Cohaesibacter gelatinilyticus: one gene and its partner. The protein of the gene in region 1 binds, or shares a complex with, the protein of each later gene. Links are inferred from orthologs where the notes say so. Each region holds a gene or a part of one and is shown in the gene's direction. Other genes may lie near its edges.

What was found.
Region 2: the proteins of tsaB (region 1) and tsaD are in contact, whole or in part, in a solved structure (PDB 4WQ4), measured with the Escherichia coli proteins. The link is inferred for Cohaesibacter gelatinilyticus from one-to-one orthologs.

Annotation. Positions count from the first base shown.
Region 1 is NZ_OBEL01000003.1:284,714-300,209, forward strand. What follows is about bases 5,067-7,922. They hold tsaB (tRNA (adenosine(37)-N6)-threonylcarbamoyltransferase complex dimerization subunit type 1 TsaB), read left to right. Parts: upstream 5,067-6,061; coding sequence 6,062-6,784; downstream 6,785-7,922. Other genes in these bases: CRO57_RS15205 (universal stress protein), read left to right, coding at 5,067-5,247; CRO57_RS15210 (NifU family protein), read left to right, coding at 5,408-5,962; rimI (ribosomal protein S18-alanine N-acetyltransferase), read left to right, coding at 6,843-7,331; CRO57_RS15225 (Fur family transcriptional regulator), read left to right, coding at 7,397-7,828; olsA (lyso-ornithine lipid O-acyltransferase), read left to right, coding at 7,859-7,922. Outside these bases: CRO57_RS15190 ([protein-PII] uridylyltransferase), read left to right, coding at 1-1,665; murein biosynthesis integral membrane protein MurJ, read left to right, coding at 1,783-3,345; trpS (tryptophan--tRNA ligase), read left to right, coding at 3,508-4,587; more of CRO57_RS15205, read left to right, coding at 4,750-5,066; more of olsA, read left to right, coding at 7,923-8,719; tRNA (N6-isopentenyl adenosine(37)-C2)-methylthiotransferase MiaB, read left to right, coding at 8,877-10,289; CRO57_RS15240 (PhoH family protein), read left to right, coding at 10,421-11,494; rRNA maturation RNase YbeY, read left to right, coding at 11,491-12,018; CRO57_RS15250 (transporter associated domain-containing protein), read left to right, coding at 12,075-13,250; lnt (apolipoprotein N-acyltransferase), read left to right, coding at 13,315-14,910; CRO57_RS15260 (helix-turn-helix domain-containing protein), read left to right, coding at 15,106-15,496. UniProt on the Escherichia coli protein: Required for the formation of a threonylcarbamoyl group on adenosine at position 37 (t(6)A37) in tRNAs that read codons beginning with adenine.
Region 2 is NZ_OBEL01000003.1:150,728-166,302, forward strand. What follows is about bases 12,641-15,575. They hold tsaD (tRNA (adenosine(37)-N6)-threonylcarbamoyltransferase complex transferase subunit TsaD), read left to right. Parts: upstream 12,641-13,535; coding sequence 13,536-14,615; downstream 14,616-15,575. Other genes in these bases: hemC (hydroxymethylbilane synthase), read right to left, coding at 12,641-12,992; CRO57_RS14615 (NAD(P)H-dependent glycerol-3-phosphate dehydrogenase), read left to right, coding at 14,612-15,575. Also shown: CRO57_RS14560 (di-heme oxidoreductase family protein), read right to left, coding at 1-562; CRO57_RS14565 (imelysin family protein), read right to left, coding at 757-2,025; pbfA ((R)-1-hydroxy-2-aminoethylphosphonate ammonia-lyase), read right to left, coding at 2,576-3,958; CRO57_RS14575 (acyl-CoA synthetase), read right to left, coding at 4,318-6,225; CRO57_RS14580 (hypothetical protein), read left to right, coding at 6,734-7,372; CRO57_RS14590 (heme biosynthesis protein HemY), read right to left, coding at 7,806-9,518; CRO57_RS14595 (COG4223 family protein), read right to left, coding at 9,536-11,161; CRO57_RS14600 (uroporphyrinogen-III synthase), read right to left, coding at 11,288-12,010; more of hemC, read right to left, coding at 12,057-12,640.

The DNA of each region.
Region 1 (15,496 bases):
CGTCGTCGCAGAAAGATTCGCGGTCAACAAGATTTTGTCATCGAACATGGCCGTTTGACGATTATGGATGATGAGGTTTTCAAACGCGATCCAGTCAATCTCATTCGTATCTTTGCAGTGGCGGATAAGGAAAATCTGGCTTTCCATCCTGACGCCATGCAATTGATCCGTCGCTCTTTGCGACTGATTACGCGTGTGGTGAGAAAAGACAAGGAAGCCAACAGGCTCTTCGTCAAGATCCTGACCTCCCGGCGAGATCCCGAAAGTATTCTGCGCCGCATGAACGAAGCTGGTGTTTTGGGGCGCTTCGTACCGGAATTCGGCAAGATCGTCGCCATGATGCAGTTCAATATGTATCACCACTACACGGTTGATGAGCATTTGCTGCGCTCGGTGGGAATTCTTTCCGAGATCGAAAAGCGAAATCTTGGAGAAGAACATCCGCTTTCCCACGAACTGATCCGCAAGCTGGATGATCGGGTGGTCCTGTATATGGCGGTCTTCCTGCATGATATTGCCAAGGGAAGACCGGAAGATCATTCCATCGCCGGGGCCAAGGTTGCCCGTGGCCTCTGTCCGCGATTTGGATTATCCCGAGAGCAAACAGAACAGGTGGCCTGGTTGGTACAAGAGCATCTGACCATGAGCACCATTTCTCAGAGCCGTGACTTGGCTGATCGCAAGACCATCCTGGATTTCTGCCATTCCGTCCAGACCATGGAGCAGATGAAAATGCTGCTCATTCTCACTGTATGTGACATCAAGGCGGTTGGCCCGGATGTCTGGAATGGCTGGAAAGGACAGCTTCTGCGTACCCTCTATTATGAGGCAGAACCGATCCTGACCGGCGGTCATTCCAAAACATCGCGGGACGCACGTCTTGCACATATGAAGGAGCAATTTGTCGCCAAACTGGAGGGCTGGAGCAAGAAAGAGGTCAAGTCTTATCTCGATCTGCATTATCCAGCCTATTGGTTGCGCACCGACATGGACAGCGCATTGGAGCATGCCGAGCTGATCCGCTCTGCGGATAAAAAGGGACAATCAATCGCTGTTTCCATCAAGACACTGGAATTCGAGGCCATCACTCAAATCACCATTCTTGCACCCGATCATCCGCGTCTATTGTCCATGATAGCAGGAGCTTGTTCTGCGGCTGGTGCCAATATCATGGATGCCTTGATCTTTACCACCACAGACGGGCGCGCGCTGGATACCATCTTCATTTCTCGCGAATTTGAAGAGGACAAGGACGAGCGTCGTCGCGCCAATCGGATTGTTGATTTGCTGACGCAAGTGCTGAAAGGAGAAACACGGCTTCCTCCTCTGGTCGCGCAAAAGGAAAAACACAAAAAGCGTTATCGTGCCTTCCGCCGGACACCAAAAGTCACGCTCAACAATGAATTGTCCAATCAGGCAACGGTCATTGAAATATCTGGTCTGGATCGTCCGGGTTTGCTCTCCGATCTGACCAGGGCATTATCGGCATTGAATCTCGATATCGCCTCGGCGCACATCATTACCTATGGCGAGCGTGTCGTGGATAGCTTCTATGTAACCGATCTGACCGGTGCGAAAATCACCAATGTGGATCGAAAGCAGGCAATCGAAGAGACCTTGCTTGCGGCTTTGAAAGGCAAAACAACCAAATCCCAACCTGTATAAATAGGGGGCAGTGTTTGAGCAGCACATAATCTGCGATAAAAATTGATCCGGCCTCAAAAAGAGCTATAAGTCGGTGACACTGTTTTTGCTGTTTGGTTGATTGAAAGTGCTGCCTCCATGTCCATGCTGAAAAACTTTGCCACAGTTGGTGTGGCAACGCTTGCAAGCCGCTTGCTTGGCTTTGTGCGTGACATGTTGATGGCTGCAACGGTAGGGACCGGGCCGGTGGCTGATGCTTTTCTTGTCGCATTTCGCCTGCCAAATCTGTTTCGTCGTCTCTTTGCGGAAGGGGCGTTCAACTCCGCTTTCGTGCCAATTTTTGCTGCCAGTTTGCAGGAAGAGGGCTCTTCTGGTGCCAGAAAAGTTGCGGAAGAGATCCTGGCGGGTCTCTTGCTGGTCTTGTTGCTGTTCACGGCTTTGGCAGAACTTGCCATGCCATGGATGATCCATATTCTGGCACCGGGTTTTGTGGAAGACGGAGCCAAGTTCGATCTGGCGGTTGTGCTGACTCGCGTCACTTTTCCCTATCTGCTCTGCATGTCCCTCATCGCCTTTCTTTCGGGTGTCCTGAATTCTCTGGGTAAGTTTGCAGCTGCCGCCTTTGCACCGGTCCTGCTCAATATCGTTCTGATCTCGACATTGGTGCTGATTTTACTGAATGGGGCAGGCAAAAGTGATCTGGCTGGCCATTATCTGGCTTGGGGTGTTTTTGTTGCGGGCTTTGTTCAGTTGGCATCCCTGGTTCTGGCGATCAGGAAAGCAGGCTTCCCAATCTCCTTGAAACGTCCACGCCATACTGGCAACACCAAAAAATTGATCAAGCTTGGCATTCCCGGCATCATTGCGGGTGGTGTTACCCAGCTTAATATCACCATCGGTACGATTATTGCCTCCTTTCAGGCGGGTGCGGTCTCGTACCTCTATTATGCAGACCGCATCTATCAATTGCCGCTTGGTGTGGTTGGCATCGCCATTGGCGTGGTTCTTCTGCCAGATCTCACCAGAAAGGTAAGAGCAGGGAATGAGGATGCCGTTATTGGCTCTCAAAACCGGGCCATGGAATTTGCCATGTTTCTGACGCTTCCTGCGTCCATCGCTCTGGCGGTTATCCCGGCACCGATCATTCAGGTTCTGTTTGAGCGCGGTAAATTCAGCGCAGATGATACACAACTCACGGCAATGGCGCTGGCTGCCTTCGCTTTCGGTCTTCCGGCTTTCGTACTCAACAAGGTCCTTTCACCGGGTTTCTTTGCCCGTCATGACACCAAAACGCCAATGAAATTCGCTGCTATCGCCATGGTGGTCAATGTTGTCGGGTCGCTCATCCTCTTTCCATTCATCCAGCATGTCGGTATTGCGATTGCTACCACAGCGGCGGGTTGGGTGAATGTGATTCTCTTGGCCGTTAGCCTGCAACGACGCGGGCATTTCGTCGCAGATGCATTGCTGATTCGTCGACTGACCCTGTTCCTTTTGGCTTCCCTCATCATGGGGGCAGGGGTCTATGCACTACAGCAACAAATGCTTGGTTGGCTGCAAAGCTCGAACCTTTTGAATCAGGCGCTTGCTTTGGCTGCTCTGGTAATCGCGGGCATAGGGCTGTTTCTTGTTGCGACATTGGGCACTGGAGCCATCCACCTATCAGAGTTGAAGGCACGTCTTCGCCGTCGTTCGGCTTGATCTTCCGCTAATATTCTTTGGGCATTTACCCCAATAGCAACAAAGGCCTTGCAACCTTATCGTCCTTGACCGATAACCACCTCTGTTTTTGTTGAGCCTACGGGGCTCTCCCTCCCCCCCTTGCGCGTCCAACCGCTTGGGCAACATGAAGAGGATATGATCATGGCCGCTTTTGAGCCACGCGTCTTTTCCGGCATTCAGCCATCTGGCAACCTGCATCTTGGCAACTATCTTGGCGCCATCACCAAATTCGTTGATCTGCAAGAAAGCTACAATTGCGTCTTCTGTGTCGTGGACATGCATGCCATCACCGTTTGGCAAGATCCTGCAGGTCTGGAACAGCGTACACGTGAAGTAACCGCAGGCTTCTTGGCAGCTGGTATCGATCCGACCAAACATATCGTCTTCAACCAGAGCCAGGTGCCGGTTCATGCCGAGCTTGGCTGGATCTTCAACTGTGTTGCCCGTATGGGATGGTTGAATCGCATGACCCAGTTCAAGGATAAGGCTGGCAAGAACCGTGAGAATGTCTCCACTGGTCTGTTTGTCTACCCGAACCTGATGTCTGCCGATATTCTGGCTTATAAAGCGACCCATGTGCCGGTTGGTGAAGATCAGAAACAGCATCTGGAACTGGCACGCGACACGGCTCAGAAATTCAACATCGATTTTGCCGATCGTATTGCCGATCTTGGCTATGGCGTAGACAATTTAAACCGCGATGCGACGACAGATCCGGAGAAAGTTTTCTTCCCTCAGCCAGAGCCTCTGATCGGTGGCCCGGCTCCACGTGTTATGTCCTTGCGTGATGGTTCCAAGAAGATGTCTTCGTCTGATGCCTCCGATAAGGCCCGTATCAATCTGACCGATGATGCCGAAACCATTGCACTGAAAATTCGCAAGGCCAAAACCGACGCTGAAGCGCTGCCAAGTGAAGTGGAGGGTCTGGAAGGTCGCCCGGAAGCTGCCAATCTGGTCGGCATTTACGCCGCTTTGTCTGGTAAGGAAAAAGCACAGATTCTAGGTGAGTTTGGTGGCTCTGAATTCTCCAAATTCAAGCCTGCACTTGTTGAATTGTCTCTGGACAAGCTCTCTCCAATCACGGACGAGATGCGTCGTCTGATGGATGACAAGAGCCATATCGACAAGATCCTCTGTGAGGGTGCAGAAAAAGCTTCAGCGATTGCCGAGCCAGTTCTGGATCAAGTCAAGGATATCGTTGGCTTCATCCGCAAGGCATAACACTCTTTAGGTACTGTGTTTGACTTTGCCTGAACAAAGAAATTGATAGCCCCTCCTGGATGCTCATGGAAGAAATGAGCATCCAGGAGGGGTGTTGTTTTTCTGGGAGCATCATGGAGCTCATGTCTTGCTCCGAACGTGTGTTCGTGGCAGGCTGACGCCATGGTTACAAAACGCAAAAGTCACGAAGCTGGCCATCGTCGCAAGTTTTTGGTTGTTATTGATGACACATCCGAATGCGACAGAGCGGTCATTTACGCTGCCCGCCGTGCTGCGAGCACCGGTGGAGCCCTTACAATGCTGATGGTGATTGAGCCCGGCCAGTTCCAACATTGGCTGGGGGTTGAGGAAATCATGAAGGCCGAGGCACGCGAAGCAGCAGAAGAAGTTCTGGCGCGCTTTGATGAACGGGTACGCGCAGTTGCGCAGATTTCACCGGAAAGTGTCATTCGTGACGGAATGGTAGCTGAACAGATCAGTGACTTGATCAATGAAGACGAAGATATCGCTATTCTGGTTCTGGCGGCAGCGACCGGCTCTGGCGACGGGCCGGGGCCTCTGGTATCCTCTATTGCAAACCATGCAAATGGGGCATTCCACATTCCGGTGACAATCGTACCCGGGGATCTGTCAGATGAGGATATTGAAGCTCTGGCGTAACTCTTTGAAAAAAAAGAAATAGCCAGTTGCGAGACGTTCGCGCTTGAAGTTTCCGTCAAAAAGCGTATCTCTCTAGTGAGACTGATAGATTTTGCGCACCGTCCCGCACGACCATAGGGATGTTGATTGCGCCATGGCCGAACCATATGAAGGAACAGACATGTTTATTCAAACCGAAGCAACACCCAATCCGGCTACCTTGAAATTTCTGCCAGGCAAGGTTGTTTTGGAAGATGGCACCCATGATTTCCGCTCCATGCAGGAAGCCGAAGTCTCTCCATTGGCACAAAAGCTTTTCTCGATTGAAGGCGTAGAAGGCGTTTTCTTCGGCTTTGACTTTGTGTCCATCACCAAAGGTGAAGCTGAATGGCAGCATATCAAACCTGCTATTCTTGGTGCCATCATGGAACATTTCATGTCTGGCGCACCCATCATGAAGATCGAAGAGATAACCAACGGTGGCGGCGAAGATTACGACGAAGCTGACGCTGATACCGTTGCTACCATCAAGGAATTGCTGGAAACCCGCGTTCGTCCTGCTGTTGCGCAGGATGGCGGCGATATCACGTTCCACGGCTTCCGCGATGGTGTTGTCTATTTGCAGATGCGTGGTGCTTGCGCCGGTTGTCCGTCATCCACCGCGACCCTGAAACATGGCATCGAAAACCTGTTGCGCCACTTCCTGCCGGATGTACAGGAAGTGCGTGCCGTTTAAGCACATCGATTGATATTGTAGAAATTTCAAAAGGGCTGTATGCAAACATCATACAGCCCTTTTGCATGGGGAAACTACGAAACCATCAGGATCGCCATCATGACCTCAGATCAGCAGCCCGGGCGTCAGATTTGTCTGGCAATCGATACGGCTCTCAATGCCTGTTCGCTGGCTTTGGCAATCTGCCCCGAAGAAGGTACAGAGCCGGTTCTGATCGAGAAGTCCATCTTGATGGATCGCGGCCATGCAGAAGCTCTGATGACACAGCTGGAAGCATTGATGCAGGAAGCTGAAGTTGACTATTCCGATCTGACTTGCCTTGCGGTGACAGTTGGCCCGGGAAGCTTTACAGGCCTTCGTGTTGGGCTGGCAACAGCGCGTGCCTTTGCCTTGGCACTCAAGATCCCGTTGGTCGGCCTGTCCACATTGCAGGCATTGGAAGTGACAGCCAGAGAGTTAGGTCAAGACGGGGTGATATGTGCAGCGATCGACGCCCGTCGCGGGCAGATCTATTGCCAGATTTTCGGATTGGATCATGAGAGCAAGCCAAAAGCCGCCAGCCTTGAAGAGGTGATGCAGGACCTGTCTTCAATGAAAGATGTGTCTTTGATTGGCAGTGCCTCGGAGCTGATTCGCCAAGTGCAGGATGAACCGCAAAACAATGAGGCAGGGGAGCCATCACTCCTTCCACAAGTGCCCGATATGGCGGTTGTTGCGAAATGGGCGCTAAAACAGCCAAAAACTGATATCAGTCCATCTCCACTTTACTTGCGGGCACCAGATGCAAAACCCCAAGTCGGGAAGGCCATTGCAAGGGCCTGATCTTTGTTTCACACTCATTGTGGGATGAAGACATAAACAAGACTGTGGGAGCATTTGGGTGATCTTCCCGATCAAAAATACCTCGTCGATTGCGCCGGCGATGCTGGAAGACGTGCCGGTTCTATCCGATATTCACAAAAAATCTTTCGCCCGTGCCTGGACCGATAGTGAGTTCCAGTCCTTTCTGGGTGATGATGGCATCGATTGTCTGGTTCTGCGGCGTTCAAACTTGCGGATAAAAGACAAGATTATTGGCTTTGTGCTGGTTCGCACAGTTCTGGACGAAGCGGAAATCCTGACCATTGCTGTGGATCCTGTCCAGCGAAAAACGGGAGCGGGAGAGCTGTTGATGCGTGAAGTTATGCGAAAGCTCTATGCAGATCGGATGGCCAAGCTGTTTCTGGAGGTGGACGAGGGCAACCAACCTGCGCTATTGCTCTACCAAAAGCTCGGGTTTGAAAAAGTCGGTGAGCGGAAGGGCTATTATACGAGTGGCAAAGATAGTGCCGCTACGGCCCTCATCATGCAAGTCGAGCTGGATGGCTAGAGCGCGAAGGAAACAGGATTGGAAAAGCATCCTGATCTGCAGAGGCAGCAAAGGGCAACAATGTGATGACCATCATCAAGAAGACCGCCATCGAGGATTTGTGTGTCAATGCCGGTATGAGAATGACCGAGCAACGGCGTGTGATTGCCCGCGTCCTGGACGCTGCAGAAGATCATCCAGATGTGGAAGAATTGTATAACCGGGCATCGAGTATTGATAGTGGCATTTCCATTTCTACCGTCTATCGCACGGTCAAATTGTTTGAAGACGCTGGCATTATCGAGCGGCATGAATTCCGAGATGGTCGTGCGCGCTATGAGACCATTTCCGATGAGCATCATGATCATCTGATCGATTTGCGTTCTGGCAAAGTGATCGAATTTCGCGATGAGGAAATCGAGCGTTTGCAGACTGAAGTTGCTCGTCGTCTTGGTTTCAAATTGGTGGATCATCGTTTGGAGCTGTACGGGGTTCCACTTGAGGATTCAAAGGATTAGTGAGCCAGTTTTTCCCTTGGGAGCAAGGCCATGCGTCAAGTAACGATTCCAGATACTGCGACCATCCGGGCCACGCTGGCAAGCGGCTTTCTGATTGGAATTACCCTGATCGGTTTGCCCCTGCAGGCGCTTTCCGTTACAGCAAAATTGCCAACAGCACGCTGGATTCCGGTCATTTATCATCGTTTGGCTTGCTTTGGTTTTGGTGTCAGGGTCAGAACCAAAGGGCGTTTGGCGATTGACAAAGGCTCGGTTCTGATTACGGCAAATCATGTATCCTGGCTTGATATTGTGGTTTTGGGACAAAGTCGCCCGCTTTCCTTCATTGCCAAATCAGAAGTGGCGAATTGGCCAATCTTTGGATGGTTTGCCAAATTGCAACGCTCCATATTTGTCAACCGAACCCGCCGATCCGAGACGGGAAAGGTTGCCAAGGCGATTGCCGAGCGTTTGGCCCAAGGCGATGCCATGGTTCTGTTTCCGGAAGGGACTTCCTCAGACGGTAATCGGGTTCTGCCTTTCCGCTCAGCGCTTATTGGAGCAGCGAGCGCAGCAATGTCCACTGCATCTGAAGCCAACCAAAACGAGACTTCTACCACGTCTGCTCCATCGGTTTGGATACAACCGGTGTCCATTGCCTATACCGCAGTTCAGGGTCTGCCAATGGGGCGTCAGCATCGCCCACTCGCGGCCTGGTATGGTGATATGGAATTGATGCCTCATCTTTGGGCCATACTGAAAGAGGGCGCATTGGATGTTACGATAAGCTATGGCGAGCCAATCCCGATGGATGATAGCGTGAATCGCAAGCAGATTGCGCAAATGGCTGAAAATGAAGTAAGAGCGATGACCCGTGCTGCACTTTTCGAGAGACGGATTGCCAAACAATAGCATCGAGGCAAGATGACGGAATTTGCGCTTTGCAAATTCGCGGAAAATGCGCTAAAGCTCCCCGCCATTCAGCTGTTTGTGGCAATATGGGTCATGAACAGCATGTTGCGCGGTACGAACCGCACTTTCAGACCAGATTTTCCGGGCGTGACCAGATATGACCGATCCTAAAGACAAAAAGGTCTTTGTGAAGACCTATGGCTGCCAGATGAATGTCTATGATTCCGATCGTATGGCCGATGCTTTGGCGACCAAGGGATATAAGCCGACCGAACAAATGGAAGAGGCTGATCTGGTCATTCTCAATACCTGCCATATTCGCGAGAAAGCAGCGGAAAAGGTCTATTCCGAGCTGGGACGTATCCGCAAATTGCGCGACGCCAAACGGGATGGCGGCAAGGGCGACATGAAGATTGGTGTTGCCGGCTGCGTGGCTCAGGCTGAAGGCGAGGAAATCATGCGCCGTGCGCCTGTCGTTGATATGGTTTTTGGCCCGCAATCTTATCATCGCCTGCCAGATCTGCTGGACCGGGCCGATAATGGTGACCGTGTGGTGGAAACCGATTTTCCGGTCGAAGACAAATTTGCCAATCTGCCCAAGGCCAAGAAGGAAGTGACACGCAAACGCGGTGTCAGTTCATTCCTGACGGTACAAGAGGGTTGTGACAAATTCTGTACCTTCTGCGTGGTGCCATACACTCGTGGTGCAGAGGCATCCCGCCCGGTTGCGCAGATTGTTGCCGAGGCCGAGCGCCTGGCCGAAGCAGGTGTGCGCGAAGTCACGTTGTTGGGGCAGAATGTCAATGGCTATCATGGGGAAGGCCCGGACGGCAAAGCCTGGGGCTTGGGGCGCCTTTTATTCCGTCTGGCAGAGATCAATGGTCTGGATCGCTTGCGCTACACCACCTCGCACCCGCGCGATATGGATGAGGAATTGTTGGTAGCACATCGCGATCTCGACAGCCTGATGCCGTATCTGCATTTGCCGGTCCAGGCTGGATCCAACAAGATCCTCAAAGCCATGAACCGTCAGCATACTTACGACGATTATGTGCGTTTGATTGACGTGATCCGCGACGTGCGCCCGGATATCGCCTTGTCCGGCGATTTCATTGTTGGTTTCCCCGGCGAAACCGAAGAGGATTTCGAAGACACCATGCGCATTGTGCGCGAAGTGACTTATGCGTCTGCTTATAGCTTCAAATATTCTCCACGCCCGGGTACACCTGCTGCTGATATGAAAGAACAGGTGGAAGCAACAATTGCATCCGAGCGTCTCTATCGCTTGCAAGAGCTTCTGAATCAGCAACAGCGCGATTTTAACGCCTCAAAGGTTGGAACGACAATGAGCCTGCTCCTGGAGCGCAAGGGGCGTGATGAGGGACAGCTGGTCGGTAAATCTCCTTGGCTACAAGCTGTGCATGTTCAAGCTTCCGAAGAATTGATTGGTGAAATTGTCACAGTTCACATCGATAATATTGGAACCAACAGTTTGTTTGGGACAATGATAGAAGATCGAACTACAATAGGCACTCCTCTCCATAACCAAGCGGAAGGGTTAAGCATTTGAGCGATCACAATCGCGAAATGACCCCAAAAGGGACCAAAGGCAAAAAGAGCCAAACTTCGAACAAGCAGCCAGCCAAGCAGCAGGCACGCAAGCAACATCGCGCCTCAAAGGCGCTCAGCGCCGCATCTGACATGGGCCATATTGTCCTGTCTTATGATGACAATCGTCTGGCTAGCAACCTTTTCGGCCAATATGATCAGCATCTTGCCCGCATTGAGCAAAAGCTCGGGATTGAAGCCATCGCCCGCGGCAACAAGGTCACAATCAAAGGCCCCGCCGATTTATGTGATCAGGCCAAATATGCTCTCGACAGTCTCTATCACCGTCTGGAAACAGGTGAAGAAATTGAACAGGCCGATGTGGATGGTGCCATCCGCATGGCTCAAGCAGCAGATGAACAATTGGTTCTCCCACAAATGATGCCAGAAGATGCGCAAGGCAAGGGCAAACTGAATTTTGCCCAGATTGCGACCCGTAAGAAAAAACTGATTGCCCGCACAGCCACGCAGGATGCCTATATCCGTGCGATGGATCGCGCAGATCTGGTCTTTGGCACCGGTCCGGCCGGTACCGGCAAGACCTATTTGGCCGTTGCCTATGCTGCATCCTTGCTTGAACGTGGTGTCGTGGACCGGATCATCCTTTCCCGTCCGGCAGTGGAAGCAGGCGAGCGGCTTGGTTTCCTTCCGGGTGATATGAAGGAAAAGGTCGATCCTTACCTCCGTCCCCTTTATGACGCGCTTTATGATATGATGCCGCCAGACAAGGTGGAACGTGAGTTGGAAGCAAAGGTCATCGAGATTGCGCCCCTTGCCTTCATGCGTGGCCGAACGCTCTCCAATGCCGTGGTTATCCTGGACGAAGCCCAGAATACAACTTCCATGCAGATGAAGATGTTTCTGACCCGCCTTGGTGAAAATTCCAAAATGATCATCACAGGTGACCCAAGCCAGATCGACTTGCCCTCTGGCGAGCAATCTGGTCTGGTGCAGGCGATGGATATTCTCTCTGACATCCCATCCATTGTGCGGGTTCAATTCACCGCTGAAGATGTGGTGCGGCATGAATTGGTCATGCGTATCGTCAATGCCTATGATGATGAGGCACGTCGTAAGGTACGTATTCGCCGGGCTTTGGAAGAAAGGGCATTGACCGATCTGGATGAGAGTGCAGGCAAGGATCAGTCGGACGAGGCGGCGCAATGAGCCTTGCTCCCCTGGAAACTCCTCTCGAAAAAGACAGCCTGATTGAAGCGGATAATTGGAATCGGATTGAAAATCTGGAGCTTTTGATCAGTCGTGCAATTGATACGGCCCATGCATATGCCGAGCAAGTCGAGAAAATCGAAATTCGGCAAGGCTCGGAAGTATCTCTGGTTTTCAGTGACAATGAGACTGTAAGAGAGCTCAATGCCGCTCATCGAGGCAAGGACCAGCCAACAAATGTGCTATCTTTTCCCATAGATGAAGAAGCAGATCCCCTGGGGCCTCTTCTGGGTGATATTGTTTTCGCCTATGAGACGGTTGAGCGTGAGGCAGAAGAGCTGGCTATTGAATTTTCAGCCCATCTTACCCATTTGTGTGTTCATGGTTTTTTGCATCTTTTAGGCTACGATCACATTGAATGGGATGAGGCGGAGAAGATGGAAGCTGTGGAAATTGCCATTCTCGCCCAATTGGGAATAGATAATCCCTATGCAGGCTCAGATCCGCTTCCGATGCCTGATTAGATTTTTTTAGACGTAATATGAGGAAAGCTGGCTGATTGCCAGCATGACATACGATAATGAACGATCCCGATAGTCCTGACCCTTTGGACCCCAGCCCGATCGAGCCGGGTAGTGAACGCCAGCAAGACAAGAATGAGGGCTGGTTTCAGCGCCTCATCAACGGTTTGACCGCCCGGCTGAACACAAAATCTCTGCGTACCCAGATGGAAGGCGCATTGGCCGATGACGAAGGGGGAGATGAGACTTTCTCCGCCGATGAAAAAGTCATGTTGCGCAATATTCTGGCGCTACGTGAATTACGGGTTGATGATGTCATGATCCCCCGTGCCGATATCGATGCGGTCGAAGATGACATTTCATTGGGCGCTTTGCTGGCTATTTATCAGGAAGTCGGACATTCCCGCCTTCCGGTCTATCGTGAAACGTTGGATGATCCTGTGGGCATGGTTCACATCAAGGATGTCGTTGGTCTGATGACATCAGAAGGATGCGTTTCCACCGACGGAGATCTGTTGGATTGTGCTGATGAAAATGAACCGATTGATCGGCAAGCCGAAGATCAGAATGGTTCCGAAAAGGTTTATCATCCGTTGCTGTCTGGCAGCAATCATCCCAAAACCATGAGCAACATTGATCTTCAGCGCCCTTTGAGTGAGCTTGGTGTCATCCGTGAGATTCTGTTTGTGCCACCATCCATGCCTGCAACCGATCTGATGGCAACCATGCGTGCTGCACGCACCCAGATGGCACTTGTTATTGACGAATACGGTGGAACTGATGGCCTGATCTCACTGGAAGATGTGGTGGAAACGGTTGTTGGTGATATTGAAGACGAACATGATGATGAAGAGCAATTGGTTGTGGCGCCAGCAGGGCCAAATCTGTTCATCGCCGATGCCAAGGCGGATCTCGAAGAAGTCTCCAATGCAATTGGTGTAACACTCGCCACCAGTGAAGAATCGGATGATGTTGATACGTTGGGTGGTTTGATTTTTACCCATATTGGTCGAATTCCGGTGCGTGGCGAGTTGATTGCCATCTCCGATAATCTCGAAGCAGAGGTTATGGATGCGGATCCTCGCCGCATTCGGCGTGTAAAAATTCGTATCAAACCTACAAAAAAAGGCTCAAAACGCCTTGGCCAATTGAATGCTGCCAATCTGGAAGTGAGCAATTCCGGCTCCGAGGATAAAGATCCAGGGCAAGAGGAACCCGATGCAAAGCGTGCTTGACCTGTAACCCGAATGCTGAGTCTTATGACTTCCACAAGACTTGTTCTGATTCGCTGGGATCTCCATGGCTTCCATAAGGCATCTCTATTCTTCGCTTGTCCTGCTTGATGGCTGGAAGCGCTATTGTCTGGCTTTTCTCCTTGGAGTCATAGCCAGTTTTGCGCAGCCGCCTTATGGTTGGTTTGGTCTTCTGTGGTTTTGTTTACCCATTTTGGTCGCCCTGTTGGACTCTGCGTCTCTTGGGCATAATGGCCGCGCTGTTGCAAAGCGTATGTTTGCCACTGGGTGGATGTTTGCGTTTGGCTTCTTTCTGCTCACTTTTTATTGGCTCGGAGCTGCGTTTCTGGTGGAAGCAGAAAAATTTGCTTGGGCAATGCCTCTTGCAATTCTGGTTCTGCCAGCGGGGTTGGCAATTTTCTGGGCCGCGGCAATGGCAGCTCTCGCTCTGGTCTGGTCGGACCATTGGACGCGAGTGATATGGTTTGCACTATCATTGAGCATCATGGAATGGATCCGGGGGTTTGTTTTCACTGGGCTTCCATGGGGCGGGTTTGGCTTCTCTCTGGCAAGTAACGATCTAACCATGCAAGCCTTGTCCCTTACTGGGCCGGATCTTCTAACCTTGTGGGCATTGCTTCTCTTCACGCTGCCGGTCATCTGGATTGCTCAAGAGCATGTTAGCCGAAAAGCGCTGGGTTATACGGTTTTGATATCTGCGATTCTCGCAGTACAGATTCTGTATGGCTTTATGCGTCTGCAGAATGAAGGTTCAAAACCCTTGCAGTCTGAGGGACAGATTCTCAGGTTGGTTCAACCCAACATTCCTCAATCCGAAAAATGGAAGTTGGAAAATCGCTCCTGGATCTTTAACCGGTTGGTTGCGATGACCAGCCAAACCAGCGAACAAGCTCCAGCAGACGAAGTGGATCTTGTTATTTGGCCGGAATCCGCCATTCCCTTCTATTTGATGGAGCAACCCGCTGCCTTGGCAGCGATTGCACAAGCCTTACCCGGGCAAAGTCAGTTGATGACCGGTGCTCTTCGTAGGGAACAGAGCACCAAAGGTGAAGAGAATGTTTTCAATTCCATCTATTGGTTGGGTGCGGACGGAGCTGTGCGTGGGGCATATGATAAAACCCATCTGGTTCCATTTGGTGAATATCTTCCGATGCAATCGGTACTGGAGGCAATCGGGTTGGAACAATTGACCCGTTTGAAGGGAGGCTTTACGCCAGGGCGTAACCGTAATCTCCTCGGAACAGATAAGTTCGGATCTGTTCTTCCGCTGATTTGTTATGAGATTGCCTTTGCAGGTGAAGTAGCCAGCTATGTGGCACGACCGGACTGGATCTTGACGGTGACCAACGATGCCTGGTTTGGCCCGTCCATTGGCCCTTATCAGCATTTGTTCATGGCACGTATGCGAGCGGTGGAATTGGGTTTGCCTGTCGTTCGGGTTGCCAATACCGGTATTTCTGCAATCATTGATTTCAAAGGACAAGTGATCGCGCAAATTCCATTGGAACAAACCGGTATTCTTCAAATGAAATTGCCTGATGATAGAGCGAAGACATTATTTTCCATCGTAGGAAATGGTCTTTTTAGTGCAATTTGGCTTTTTTTACTCATAATTCTAATTTTTTTGCGCAGAAAAGTCTGAGCCACATGCTCTCAAGAATTGACAGAACATAAGCTCACACGGCAATATTGTTATAGACCTGTCCCCGAAGGCTCAAAATAAGACACATACCGAGCCTTGAGGTTGAAACAAGAGGTTGCGGAGCCTCTTTTAAACAAACAAGTTGGCAAAATGACTGTCGCCAAGAGCAGATTGCCACAAACAATGAGAGCCAAAATGGCCAGTAAAAAAGCACCAAACCCCATCGATATTCATGTGGGAAGCCGTGTCCGGCTGCGTCGCATGATGTTGTCTATGAGCCAAGAAAAGCTGGGTGAACATCTCGGGATCACCTTCCAGCAAATTCAGAAATATGAAAAAGGAACCAACAGAATTGGCGCCAGCCGCTTGCAACATATTGCGACCGTTCTGGAAGTGCCGGTTTCTTTCTTCTTTGAAGATGCCCCGGGGTCCCCGCAAGAAGCATCAGCAACGGGTGAGTCCAAATCTGAGAATTTTGTGATCGACTTCCTGTCTTCATCAGAAGGATTGCAACTCAATCGGGCCTTCGTTCAGATCAAGGATGCCAAGGTCCGTCGCAAGGTAGTGGATCTTGTGCGTGCTTTGG
Region 2 (15,575 bases), 130 kb from region 1 along the record:
AAACGGGATGTGGAATGGCGTTGGCAACCTTACTAGCAAGGCTCGCTTTTTCCTCTTCGGTACTTGCTGGTACCGACAGGCGGATCAGGAACGTACGCGCATCAATCTCACCCGGTTCAGGTGGATGACCGCGGCCATTGGCCGGATGGCAACGCAAGCAAGAGCGTGCATTGAAAAGCGGCCCCAAACCATCTGACGCCTTGGTCGACGCGGGAGATGAGACCCAGAGTTTTTTGAAAATGGAGAAGCCAAGCTGGAACCATTGCCGATCTTCGCGGCTCAATGGTTTGTTGGCTTGGGAATAAGCTTTGGCAGCAGGCTCGGCACTACCAGTCGCTTTGCCAGCACTCAGAGCCTCGAACGGCTCGGATTTATCGAAAGAGGTTGGCCCTTTCAGAATTGCTTCAACCTTGGCCAGATCAGCGTCTGACAAATCATCACGTCCAGAAGACGCAGATACGGGAGCAACAACAGAAAGGTTCGAGAAAGCGACCAGCGAAAGAAACGCAGCGCCAGACATCAAACGTGGGATGCGTTTGATGAGACACAATGAGGGTGCCATGTCTTGGTCCTGAAGATAGAACAGCTTGCAGAAATCTCGGCCCATCCCGAATTTACCCCTGCAAGTGAAAAGGTTTCTCATCCAACCGCCCCGGTCCGAAAACAATCCGTTCGATACCACCTTCACAGATCATTTTTCAACGATGGATGAACCAAAGAAAGACGGGCTGGAAAATCCAGCCCGTCTCATCAATCTTATTCAAAAACAGCTTTTGGATTGTCCAGGCTGTCAGAGCCTTCCAGCTCGATTTTACCCAGATCCAGCTTAGCAATGACACGCTCGATGGATTTGGTCTGGTCAACGAGGCTATCGATTGCGGCCTGAACCACAGCGTTACCTTCTTTGTTACCTTCACCAATCATCTGGTCATAAGCTTCAACTTTCTCAGCACGCTCAACCATTGCAGAGAATGCCTTGTCGGAAGCCATCAGCTTGCCGGACAGTTCTTTGGACAGGCCAGCATCAGAAGCAGCTACCAGGTCTTTCAGGCTTGCACCTTCAACCATGGAACCATCAACACGCTTGTAGGAACCGTTATAGACATTGAGGATGCCTTTCACGTCATAATAGTGAGAATTATGCGTGTTGTCGGAGAAGCAATCATGCTCTTCTTCTGGATCGTTCAGCAGCAGGCCAAGCTTCATACGCTCACCAGCCAGCTCGCCATAGGACAGGGAGCCCATACCGGTCAGCATACGGGTCAGACCACCTTGGTCACCCTGAGCCATCAGGTCTTTGCGAGCTTCACCACCTTCGGTCCATGCCTTGGTGATGCCTTCCAGATCGGAAATCATCAACTTGGATGCAGCCATCAGGTAATCGATACGACGATCGCAGTTACCGCCGGTGCAGTTTTTGGTGTCGAAATCAGACGCTGGACGGGAACCTGCACCTTTGCCAGTACCATTTACATCCTGACCCCAGAGCAAGAACTCGATAGCATGGTAACCGGTCGCAACGTTTGCTTCATTCTCAGCAGCTTCGTGCAGCTTTTCACCCAGCAGCGCAGGAGTGATTTTGGCAGCATCAACTTTTTCACCATTGATGGTGAGCTCGGTATTGGCGATCACGTTGGCGGTGAACAGAGCATTTTCGTCTGACTCGGTGCCATAATAGTTTTTGTCGGTATAATCAATCAGACCTTCATCGAGAGGCCATGCGTTTACTTTGCCTTCGAAGTCATCAACGATCGGGTTACCGAAACGATAAACTTCGCTCTGCTGATAAGGAACACGAGCAGCCAGCCAAGCAGCTTTGGCTTTGGTCAGATTCTCTTCGGTTGGAGCTGCAACAAAAGCTTCCAGTGCCTTGTCCAGGGCTTTCGCTGTGGTCAGAGAATCGTCGTAAGTTGCCTGTGCGATATCAGCATAGGTTTTCAAAACATCTTTGGCTTCCACAGCAAATGCGGAAGCACTCAACATCAATGCTGGCACAAAAGCTGCCAGAGCAAGGGTCTTTTTCATGTCTCTCTTGTCCTCATGAAACAAAAAATCAGGGCCAATCACGATCTGCCGGATCTTTCCGCCAGCAGTTTCATCATAAATTCCTAGTCATCGGATAGCGGGCGATGTGCGTCAGATGTGGTCTCATCTTTTTCGGGAGCCAAGCTCACCTCTTTATTGGGACCAAAAAACCTGGGTTCGTAAAAACAAAGCCCAACCATCTTCTCAAACGCGCCGTAAAAATCGCTCATCTCTCCTCCAATCCATCAGGGTTCAAGGCCCTGCGCTCAAAGGTTTCTGAATATATTTCTCATATTTTATTACTGAGAGTGATTTGCAATGTCAATAAAAATACCTGCAAAATCAATAGTTTGGAATTATTCTAATTTCATGAGTTTAAAAAGCAGGATTAAAAATAAAATATGAATAGTATCAGCAACTTAATTCCGTCAGAAAAAACACGTACAAATCAATCAGCTCTGGAAATCAAGTGGAAAACAAAAAAGGGGCTGAAATCATTCAACCCCTTTTCCTGCCCAAAACACCCAAAACCATCATCTTCATTGCAAGATTAACGATCTGCGGATAACTGCTCCAGCGAACTTTGCAAACAAGACAAGGCGAAATCCATCTGGTCTTTGGTAACAATTAGTGGCGGCGTCCAGGTCAGAATATTGCCCATGGTGATCTTGAAGGACAGCCCCTGCGAGAGACAGCGATAGAAGATTTCTTCCGCAAGGTCATTGGCTGGTTTCTTGCTGACACGATCCTCGACCAACTCAACCCCGATCAGCAATCCACGCCCGCGCACATCCCCTATCACATCAAAGCGCTCTTTCAACTCTGCTAAGCGTTCAAGGCAATAATCACCCATCAAAGCAGCATTCTCTACCAAACCTTCTTCTTCAATGATCTGCAAGGTCGTCAACGCCGCCCGACTGGTAACCGGGTTTTTCTCATGAGTATAATGACCAATTGCAAAGGACTCACACACATCCAACTCTGAGCGCACCAGACAGGCGGCAATTGGCAGGATCCCTCCTCCTAAGGCTTTGCCCATGACCAGAATATCCGGCTCCACCTCATCATGATCGCAAGCAAACATGCGCCCGGTTTTGCCAAGACCCGTCGGGATCTCATCGAAGATCAGCAAAGCCCCATAATCATTGCACGCTTGCCGTACGGCCTTCCAGAACCCCGTGGGCGGGATATAAGGGGCAGCACGGGCAGGCTCGGCAATGACAGCTGCCACATCTCCTTCCCGTTCCAGTACATAACGCACCATATTGGCACAGGCGAGACCACAGCGCTCCAGATCATCATCGCTTTCAATATTCAAATGGCCATAGGGGCAACGATAACAGCCAAAAGGAGCAACATGCTCTGTGCCCGGTAGCAAAGGTCCCGCAATATGGGAGCGAAATAGCGCTTCACCGCCAACACTGGCCGCACCAAAACCAGCACCATGAAAGGAATCCCAAAAGGAAATGGTCTTGAACCGCCCCGTAGCCGCCCTAGCTACTTTCAGCGCAATCTCATTGGCATCGGACCCGCCAGTCGTGAAGAGCAGTTTTCCAAGGCCTGAGGGAGAAATATTCACCAGCTCTTCCGCCAACTCAGCCGCAACATCACAAGCATAGCGACGCGGAGCGAAGGGTAACTGATCCATTTGTTCGGAAATGGCAGCTTTCAGGCGGGGATGCCCGTATCCGATATGATGCACATTATTGCCATGAAAATCGAGAAAACGCCGCCCTTGCTTATCTTGAATATAGGCACCTTCTGCTTTCTCGATTGCATTCATGCAAGGGGTCGAAACCGACTGCCGCATAAAATATCGAGTATCCTTGGCCACCAGCGCCTGCGTAGGCGCATGGGTCATGGAAGCATCCCACAAAGTTCGGTGATAAGATTGATTGGATTCCCCTTCTCCCAGGGTAATTCGATGGCCCATGATGCGATCCCAAGTGTTCAAAGTTGAGCGGATCCTGCCGAATACAAATCAAGACCCAAATGATACATGGCAAAACAGGGTTACTGGTCCTGCACCCCGTTTCCATTAAATTCTCATAGTACCGATTTAAAAGTCTCTAGATGAAACTTTTAGGCTGCATGTCACGCCCTCTTCCCCTCCCAAACCACCCGATATTACCCTTGTGGGTGGTTTGGGAGGGGAAGAGGGCCTAGCCTAGGACTTTCAAATCAGGCTCATAGAGAAAACACATGATACTTTTATGACTATAGGAAAAAACTATAGTTTAGGGAAGCGTTCCATATTTTTTATGAGGATGGAAGCTCAACACAATATATGAATTATTGAGTTCCCTCATCTTGCCATTGCCAGGGAACAACATATTGTCCAAGCAGCTGGGATATCTGTTCTCGTTCCTCTTCTCCAGCGATGGAAAGACAAGCAATCAGGCCACGCTTCTTGTCTTCGACCACTTTCATGACGCGGCTTTGCAGTCCAGCCTCATCCAACGCCTCATCATAAATGCGAGTGATTGCCAATTTACGCAAATCAGGTTTGAATATCTTGCCAACAGCCGTTTTGGGAAGCTCAGGCAGGATTTCAATATATTTTGGTACCGCAGCCCGCTCATGGATGTGGCGTTTGCAATAAGAGCGCAGCTCATCCATATCAACGCTCGCCCCTGCAACCAGCTCCACATAGGCGCAAGGCAATTCACCAGAATGTCTATCCGGCTGACCAATTGCACCGACAAAAGCCACAGCCTCATGCCCTGCCAACGCCTCTTCGATCTCGGCAGGGTCGATATTATGGCCTCCGCGGATGATCAGATCCTTGGCACGACCCGTGATCCAGATATAACCATCAGCATCAATGCGACCCAGATCTCCGGTTCGCAAATACCGATCATGATGAAAGAGATTATGGTTCTTGTCGGACTCGGTATAAGTAGACCCGGCAAAGACACCAGGATTATCAATACAGATCTCACCCACTTCATCAACACCACACTCTACCGGGCCATCAGGGGTATGATTGAGAATTTTTACGCTGGTATAAGGAAAGGGCAAACCGACCGAGCCGATTTTTTTCTCCCCATGGATTGGATTACAGGCCACCAAACAAGTTGCCTCGGTCAAACCATAGCCCTCGATAATGCCAACACCTGTCGCCTGCTCGAACCGGCGATAAAGCTCAACTGGCAGCGGAGCAGAGCCGGAAAAGGCAGTTTGAACACTGGAGACATCCGCATCAACCGGACGCTGCATCAATGCTGACAAGGCGGTCGGAACAGTGATGATGAAGCTCACCTGCCAGCGCTCGATCAATTTCCAGAAATTATCAAACACTCCCTCCCCGCGATATCCCTGAGGAGTGGGGAAAATACCATGGGCCCCAGAGGCAATCATCGACATCACAATCACATGACATGCAAAGACGTGAAACAAGGGCAAGGGGCACATGAGATTATCCTGCTCGGTAAAAAGCAGTGTATGCCCAATCCAGCCATTATAGATCATACCTGAATATTTATGCTGGGCCACCTTTGGCATACCAGTCGTTCCACCGGTATGAAAATAGGCTGCCACCCGATCACCCTCACTATCTTCGAAGGTCAAGCGATCCGAGGGCTGACTGGCCAATGCCTTGTTGAAATCCAGCAGATCCACATGGTTGCGTTTGGATTCGGGATTTTTCGGGCGGATCAATGGCACAATGAACTTCTTGATCCCGGTCAGATAGCCCAACAGATCCACTTCCAGAACCGTACGCACATTTGGAGCATGCTTGACCGCCTCTGCAACTTTTTGCGCAACATCAGTCTTTGGAAAGGGCTTCATGGTCACGACAACCTTGGCATTGGTCTCGCGCAGGATCGCTCCGATCTGCTCTGCTTCCAGCAAAGGATTGATCGGATTGGCAATCCCGGCCACCGTGCCGCCAATCAGGGTCACTGCGGTCTCCAGACAATTGGGCAACACATAAGCAACCACATCCTCTTCTCCCACACCAAGCGAGCGAAAGAGATTGGCAGCTTGCGTCACCTTTCCATGAAACTCGGACCAACTAAGCGTTTGTGAAGGATCATCAGCACCGGAAAAAAGCTGATAGGAAAAGGCAGGTCGCTCACCAAACCTGAATGCTGTCCTCGACAGAAATTCATACATGGTTCGCGCAACTTCACGCTCCTCCCATGGCATTTCATTCTGAACAGTCAGGACATCATCAAGCGTGGCAAAGTGAACCATATCATTTCCTCCTCCGCTGCCATTGATTGTTTTTGTTCAGGTGATCAAGCCAGCAACGGATTATCTAACCCCAAAGGATAGAAGGCAGATTCCCAACGAGCAAGAGCGAAGGGCAGATTTCTTACCCGCAGCGCGAGCAACCCGAAAGAAACTACGAATACTTTTCCAAGGAATGACTTTTCACGACGATCAACCCAACTTCACGCCGTCGGCAATCTGACATATCTGCGATGTCTCATTACCCACTATTAAATACACGATCGTCCGGTATCAAAGTCCAAGACAACAAAGACAAAGATAAAGCTCATCATTCAAGCAGATTGCAGTGATGCAGAATGCTTTGGGATTGTCCTTGAAAAAACCTCTCATTCCGACCGAAAGCCATTCGCCAAGAAAGCATCTCAAACCAGATAATTGAGTTAAATTTATTTTAAAATATATAAAAATTATTGTTTTACGATAATTATAGCCATATAAATCACTCAATATATAACATCAGGAGACAGAAATGCCTTTTTCGCTTTCCCGGTTTTTATGCATGTTAATCGCAGGAATGTCCGTGGCTGGCTGTAGCCATATGCCGGTTACAAGCATGATCAAATTATCTCGTATGGATATTTTGGAAACAAATCCTGCTGCAATCCGCATTGCGGTACGCACACCCAACCATATGCGCGTCATGCCTGACAGCGCATTGATCATAATGGCAGGCATCATAAACTCGAAACAAAAAGGTGGTTCGACACAGCCTGAAATAAGTGAAACTTTCGTTCTGAAAAAATCGCCGGAACATACGCTCCCACCCGAATTGGCAAAAGAACAAAAAGCCGATACCCTAATCGAAATCTTCCGTCTCCCACCCGAGGCAATCCTCCGATGGGCAAGATTCCGCAACAATTTCAAGATGCTGGAATCCCAGCACGGCGATGACATGGAAGGATCCATGTCTATAACTGCGGCAAGCTGCAACTTGGGTACCAGCTCAGATAAAACTGACACCAAAAAGAAATCCTATCTGGTGACAATTTATCTGAAACCATCCAGTCAGGAAGATTTTTTCCCATTTCTACGAGATGTGGATCTGAAAAAAGAAGCAGATCTGGAACCGCTCACGAAAAACCTTACCGCCTGTCCATCTCAAGAATGAAAAAACCAGAGATCCAGGCTCTGGACCCATCAATTAAGCGAATTCTGCGAGAACAGTTTTTGCCATTGGCAAGGAGGAAAATAACAGAGAAGGTGAGAACAGAAACCTCGAACCAAGCCAAACACTTTGGGTGGGTGGGTAGCAAAGCGCAAAGAAAGATGGTGCCGCTGATAGGACTTGAACCTACGACCCACGCATTACGAATGCGTTGCTCTACCAACTGAGCTACAGCGGCTCACCAAACTGGGTCTGGAAAGACCCTTAAGATTGCAGAAATGACTGTGAAAACCCTCTGCAATGGCGCTTCTCTTAAACCATTTGCTTGGCCAGATGCAAGAGGGGAAATCAGGATCTGTGCATGCTTGGCAGCAAGTAATCGAAAACCCGGAAAAATCCGGGTTCTCATTCATCAATAAAAGCTCAATTCACTCTGTCAGAAGAGACGAAACCGCTTCTCGGGGGTGTTGGGAACCTCTTTCTTCTTCGGCCCTGGGTCGTCAGGTGCGTGAGGCATGGCGAATTCAACTTCCTTCTGATCTTCATCGTCAGAAATATCCTTCTCTTCACTGCTCTCCTCAGCCTCACCAGAATCCTTACCATCATCCTCGTCATCAGATGCATCAACAACAATTGGTTCTTTATCAGCATCCTCTGAGACAGGCTCGTCAGCCTCGACCTCAGGCTCAACTTCCTTGCCTTCTGGTGCCAGAACCTCAACCTTGTCATCCACAACTGTCGCTACAGCTTCGTCGTCTTTTGTTTCAGACACCTCACTAGGCGCCAAAAGAACAACCTCTTCCTCATCGGAGGTCGCCTCGGCATTGTCCGCATCAATCAATGGACGATCATAATTTGCCAATTCCTGAACTGGAACTTTCCACTCAAAGGCATCAAGCTTGCCTGTTACAGGTGAGGTCGGTTTCCAGCTCTCGCTCACCTGACCATCGGCAGTCCAGGCAGGATCACGATGAGCACTCACTGCGCGGGCAAGCCACTCACGAACCCGACCAAAGTCACCTTCCTGACCCTCTTCCAACTGTGCCATCAACATGCAGATGCGGGGGGTCAGATGCTCTTCCGCCAATGGCTCAAGGATAGCACGAGCATCAATCCATTCACGCGCTTCAAGGCTGGCTTTAGCCAGAGCAAGTTTGGATTCCAGATCATCTGGCATCAGACCGGTCAGGCTACGCACATATTTCAAGCGATCAAGTGCGGTGCCATCAGATTTGATATCAGCATAAGCAATCGCAAGATCCGGATGCGGAGCTTGCTTCCAGGCCGCTTCAACAATCTTGCCAGCTTTGCGCTGCTCACCAAGACTTTTGAGGACCTTGGAAGACAGAATTGCCGCGGCAGTCAGGCCTGGAGCCAGTTTGGTGGCTTCAAGCAGCAATGGGCGCATGTCCTGATCAGATCCACCAGACTGCTCCACTTCTTGCGCCTGAGCAGTCAAAATGACGGCACGCTTGCGACGGAACTCATCTTTGGTGATCTGTTTGGCAGATTGATTCTGCGACAAGGTGACCAAAGCAGCCGACCAATCGCCTGCGGCAGTTTGCATGTCAAACAACGCAGCCCCTGCCCAATTGGCAGACTTGCCACCCTCCATTGCAGAGCGCGCCATTTCCATGGCCTCTTCACCATCGCCACGGCGCTGCGCTTCAATGAATAGGCCACGACGACCAAGTGCACGGGTATCATCATGATCCAGCATGGATTCAAAGCTTTGACGCGCTTTGGTCACATTGCCTGCCAATTGCGCGGTTTGGGCTTCCAGCATCAAGGTCATGGGTTCCTGACCAATCAGCTTGCGCGCCTTTGCCGCCTGCTTTTGCGCCAATGCCAAGTCACCCACACCAACAGCAATCATACCGGTGGAGAGCGCTTTATAACCTTTGTCACGACGACGAGAAGAAAAGAACCCGCCAACCATCTTTGGTGATAGCCAAATGGTGCGAATGGTAATCCAGATCGCAATAGCAACCACCAACGAGGTAAAAAATGCCACAACGCCAGTCAGAAATGTCACTTCAACGCGATAATCCAGCCAATCGACGGTCACAACGCCAGGACGATCTGCAAGCCAAGCCCCACCAAATGCAATGACCAGCAACAGCGCGATGAAAATCAGTGTCTTAATCATAACTCATAGTCCCCAACTTACTGCGCTGCATCTTTGCTAAATTCGGCTCGGATCTGATCCATGGATCCATCAACTGCCAGACGGGCCTGAACCCCTTCATACCAGCTCTTGCCTGCTTCCTTGGCAGCATCTGGCAAGCTGTCCCATTCCGTGGAAATCTCACCAAGACGTCCTTCAGAGACGCGAACTTCGATACGGGCCAATTTATCAGTCAGGCTTTCACCCTCACGCTCGCCGATCGGGCGAATGCGCACCAGATTTTGAGCATTGAGCATAATCTTGTCGACGAGACTTGTTGCGCCAGCTTCTTCTGCTGCTTTCAACAATTTACCAGACAGGGTTCTGAACTCACCCGCCAATGCCTGAGCAGTCGGCGCGCCGGCTTCTGCGTAGCTTTGAAGTGTTTTCACCGCTTCATTGTCTGCTGCAACTTCAGCAAAAGTGCTGAGCGCCGCTGCAAAGCTCTGACCCGACGCCACTGCATTGTTCAAACCGGCAAGTGCGATGGTTCTGGCAGAAGACTGCATCTTCTCAGACAGATTGTTGTCTTCAAGTGAGGTCAGTCGCTCGCCAAGTGCCTTGGCTTCTTCACCCATGCTGTTTCGCATATTGGTGAGATCAGTCACGACATTGTCGATCCGACGATCAGCCGAAGCAAGAACGGTATCCTTGGCCTCTGTCAGACGGGTATCGACAGAACCTGCAAATTCACTTGCCTGTTTCTCAAGATCGGCCAGTTTGCCTTCAGCAGCAGCTATCTGATCAGACAAAGCAGCAAATCCATCGACACGAGAAGCCAGCGCAGTCAAATCTGTTGCCAAAGCACCAAGACGATCCTGCAATGGTGTCAGATCAACCGCCGCAACATTGGTGTTCTCTGAGACACTCTGACCATTGCCCACTGTGTCACCAGATTTCTGATTATCAGCGACAACCGGAGCACCATTGCCAACGTCGGTACCAGGAGCTTCAGAAGTGGCGAGATTGGCAAATTGCGATGATAACTCAGCCAACTTACCTTCAGCTTCGCTCAGACGGCCTTCAAGACCGGAGACATCAACTTCAGGTGCGCTGCCTTGCTCCGATACTTTGCCCTGAAGCTCGGCCAAAGCAGATTTCAAAGCGTCCAACTGCTCGGTTTGAGCAGTTTGTTCAGCAGAAGCCGCATTATCCTGCGGTAGGGAAATAAGGCCTTGTTGCAAACCACCATAACCAAGGCCAAGCGCAACAACGCCACCGAGCAAACCAGCGATCAGGCCACCACCCATACCGCCTTTTTTGGCTTCAACCGGTGTGGGAGCCACTGCTGGAGAAACAGGAGTGCTTTCAACGGCCTCGGATGCGGGCTCTTGCTTGATTTCCTCTGGTGCATCATCGCTATCAGCAGCCACTTGTTCATCAGAGGCTACCAAACTTTCGTCTTCAGGCTTGGCTTCATCAACATCGGAAGATGCTTCAGCTTCAACACCCTCTTGAGACTTCTCGTCGCCTAGCTCGGACTTGGCTTCCTCTTCAGCCACCAGCTCGGAAATTTCCTCAGCTTCCAGATCAATCACCGGGCCAGTTTCTGCTTCAGCCTTGATATTGTCGTCAGCCTTTGGCTCCGTACCTTTACCTTTGTCATCAGATTTACGAGCTGTCATGTCGTTCCTCAATTCCCACCAGCATGGGCAGGGTTCTCTCTCGCATCTCGCGAATTTCTCGCATAACGAGCAGATCCCGCCACCATAACCTAGTCAAAGCTTACCTCTTCACCGCTTCTAGCGATATTATCTTAAATAGTTATGGTCATTTTGCGCACAAACAAGCAGTGATGCTTCATTTGGCATTTCAGCCACAACCAAAGGATAACCTCTAGCCTCCAAAGGCGCGGCAACAGCCCTTGATAAGCAATAATAGCGAAGATTTGCCGCATATTGCGTCAAATTATCCCGATCTATCAGATCCAAAAAAATCTGGGTACTTCTTGCAGAATAGAGCAACACGCCATCAATGAACCCTTCCTGAACAGCCTCGCGAATCACTGAAGAAAAGTGCGCAACCGGACGAGTTTCATAAATGGACTGCAAATGACAGGAAAAGCCACGATCAGCCAGATCCTGATCCAGCTGTCCAGTACGGTGAACACCACTTAAATAAAGAAATGGTCCAGCCTTGGGATCAGAAGCATCAGAGATGACATCAGCAAGTCCGGTAATCTGACCCTGAATATGGATCAGATTTTCAAAGCCGAGAGAACGTGCAAGTTCTGCTGTCTTGCGACCAACGCAAAAAAGAGCCAACCCCTTCAAAGGGGCCAGCTCTTCATCACTTAACATACGAAGTCCATTGCGAGAGGTCACGATCAATCCTTGCCAGCGCTCATTTGGAACGGTGCCGCAAACCCGCTCTACCTCCATGACGGGGGCAGAAAGTCCGCTCATTCCCTTCGCTTCCAACGCTTTCAGGGTTTGGTCCTGATCCTCTATTGGTCGGGTGACCAACAAACGCATGACGTCTCCTTGTCTTTTCGATGCAAATCCAACCAGTTAGATAGGATCAAACGGACAGGATGGCATCAAAAAAGGCTTGTCCAGCCTTGGTGCGGATCTCATTGGCAGCTGCAAGACCAATCTCGGCAGCATCAGATACGGATCCGCTCTTTTCGATCGTGTGATATTCAGTGCCATCTGGCAACAGAACCAAACCGGTAAAGCTCAACTGATCGCCGTCCAGTTTCGCCAGACCAGCAATTGGAGTACGGCAAGATCCGTCCAATGCACCAAGGAACGCACGCTCACACAGAAGAGCACTTTCGGTCTCGGCATGATGAATTGCAGCAAGCATGGAGCGCGTTTCCTCATCGCCAACGCGACTTTCTATACAAATTGCACCCTGACCGACAGCCGGAAGGAAATCTTCCACTTCAATGGCAGAGGTAATCACTTGCGCTTCGCCCAAACGACGCAGGCCAGCGCAAGCCAAAAGCGTGGCATCGGCAACGCCTTTTTCCAGTTTTTCAAGACGGGTCTGAACATTGCCGCGATAGGTGATCACTTCCAGATCTGGACGCAGCTTTTTCACCATGGCCTGACGCCTTAGGGAAGATGTTCCAACAACGGCACCTTCCGGCATTTCTGCCAAGGTTTTATATTTATTCGAAATGAAAGCATCGCGCACATCTTCGCGGGGAAGGAAGGTCGAGATTTCCAGACCATCTGGCAGAACCGTCGGCATATCCTTGGAAGAATGAACCGCCAGATCAATCCGGCCATCCAGCAGTGCTTCTTCGATTTCTTTGGTGAACAGACCTTTGCCACCTACCTCGGAGAGAGGACGATCCAAAATCATATCGCCGGTGGTCTTGATCACCACAATCTCGAACTGATCTTCGCTCATGCCATGAGCATCCATCAGTCGCTGACGTGTTTCATAAGCCTGCGCCAAAGCCAGTTTACTGCCGCGTGTACCGATTTTTACGAATTTTGAGGGCATAAAGCATGGTCCCTGAATTTATGGTCAGCCCGGGTCTGCAATGGCAAAAACAGGGCGATCTGTGTAAAAGTCCGTAATCGTTATACAGCGAATTGGACCCGGCTCTTTGAAATTGATCAATTGCCGGCGACATGTGGCAATAAAATACTGCCAATTATCCCACAATTGCTCTAAAAGCATCACTTAACGGTCCGTACGCACAAACCACAAGTGAAAACTTTGTCAGATGGCACCATATCGAGACCGATAAATAAATAATACCAACGGAGGGAAACAATGACACATAGGATGCTTATCAATGGCTTGCTGACAAGGCAGCTTTCGACGGACAATGCCGGGGCATTTTCCTAGAAAGATAACGATGTTCAGCAAATCATTGATAAGCACCAAAGGCCGATTTTCCAAGCTTTGTGGACAGCGTCCCTGCTGCCTTATGGTCAACCAGACCATGGCGGCATCAGCTCCTCACCACAAAAATCGGAAAGCCCGGTCATATGAGTTATTCTTTCCCTACGTTGGTATCAGGAGCTGGGACGCCGCCCCATGATCATACTTGGCATTGAAACAAGCTGTGATGAAACAGCGGCTGCTGTCGTCAAACGCACTCAGGATGGACAAGGGGAAATCCTCTCCAATGTGGTGCTGAGCCAGATTGAAGATCACGCCATCTTCGGTGGTGTTGTCCCAGAGATCGCTGCGCGTGCTCACGTCGACGCATTGGATGGCATCATCAAGCAAGCCATGGATGAAGCAGATCTGACTTTTACTGATCTTGATGGCGTTGCGGCTACGTCCGGCCCTGGACTGATCGGCGGCGTATTGATTGGTTTGATGAGTGCCAAAGCCATTGCTGCCGCACACAAACTGCCGCTCCTTGCCATCAATCATCTCGAAGGCCATGCCCTCACCGCACGGCTAACCAATCATGCCCCATTTCCTCATCTCTTGCTGTTGGTATCCGGTGGCCATAGCCAGATTCTACTGGTCAAGGGCGTGGGAGACTATGAGCGCTGGGGCACCACAATTGATGATGCCCTTGGCGAGGCATTTGATAAAACTGCAAAGCTTTTGGGCCTTCCCTATCCCGGCGGACCGCAGGTGGAATTGGCTGCCAAGAAAGGCGATGCCAAACGCTTTGCTTTACCCCGCTCCATGAAGGGTCGGGAGGGATACGATTTTTCCTTTTCGGGTCTGAAAAGTGCTGTGCGCCGCGAAGCTGAAAAAACTGCTCCTCTGAGTGATCAGGATGTGGCAGATCTTTGCGCATCTTTCCAGGCGGCCATTTGCGATATTCTTGATGATCGCATCTCCAAGGCGTTGACAACCTTCAAGGAACGCTTCCCGGACATTGAAACACCGCAATTGGTGGTCGCTGGGGGCGTTGCTGCCAACAAAGCTATTAGAGCCACATTGGATGGCGTGCTTGCCAAGCGTGATGCACAAATGATCGCTCCACCGATCAATCTTTGTACCGATAATGGTGCCATGATCGCCTGGGCGGGTGCCGAACGCCTTGCCCTTGGCATGAGCGATCCGCTGGATAGCCCTGCCCAGCCGCGCTGGCCATTGGATCCCAATGCAGGACATAAGATCGGCTCTGGCCGAAAAGGAGCCAAAGCATGACAACTCCCTTTCAACGCATCTCCGTTCTGGGTGCCGGAGCCTGGGGAACCGCTTTGGCCCTCAACGCAGCGCGTGCCGGACGTGATGTCATTCTTTGGGGCCGCGATCACGAAGCCTTGGGCAAAATTGCCAGCGAGCGGCAATTGCCCAAATATCTACCCGATATCACCTTCGATCAACCACTGGAAGTCACGACCGACCTTACAGAAGCAGCCGATGTTGATTGCATTCTGATGGTCACCCCAGCGCAGACAACAGCCAAAATCGCCGAAGACATCAGCTTCTTTGTGCGCAAGGGCACACCGGTTATTCTCGCCGCCAAAGGCTTGGAAAAGAATACCCAGCGCATGATGAGTGAGGTGCTGAAAGACTATCTTCCTCAATCCCGCGCCGCCATCCTCTCCGGTCCATCCTTTGCTGCTGATGTGGCGCGTGGCCTACCCACTGCGGTAACAATCGCAGCGGAGACAGATCTGTTGGCCGAGCAACTCTGCGCCAGCCTGTCCAATGGTGCTTTTCGTCCCTATGCAAGCTCAGATCTGATCGGTGTGCAAATGGGTGGTGCTTTGAAGAATGTTCTCGCCATCGCTTGCGGCATCGTTCAGGGCAAGCAACTTGGCGCAAGTGCCCATGCCGCACTGATGACCCGAGGTTTTGCAGAAATACAGCGTCTTGCCGGCAAACTCGGCGCCCGTCCAGAAACCCTGATGGGACTTTCCGGTTTCGGCGACGTGACACTATCTTGCTCCTCTGCCCAGAGCCGTAACTTCTCGTTTGGTTTTGCCCTTGGCGAAGGAAAAAGTCTGGCAGATCTGTTTGGCCCCAATGCCAAACTCTCAGAAGGTGCTTACACTGCCGGTGTTGCCGTGGAACTGGCCAGCCAGCACGGCATTGAAATGCCGATCGCGCAGGCTGTTGCCAATGTTCTGGACCAATCCATCACCATTGATGAAGCGGTCG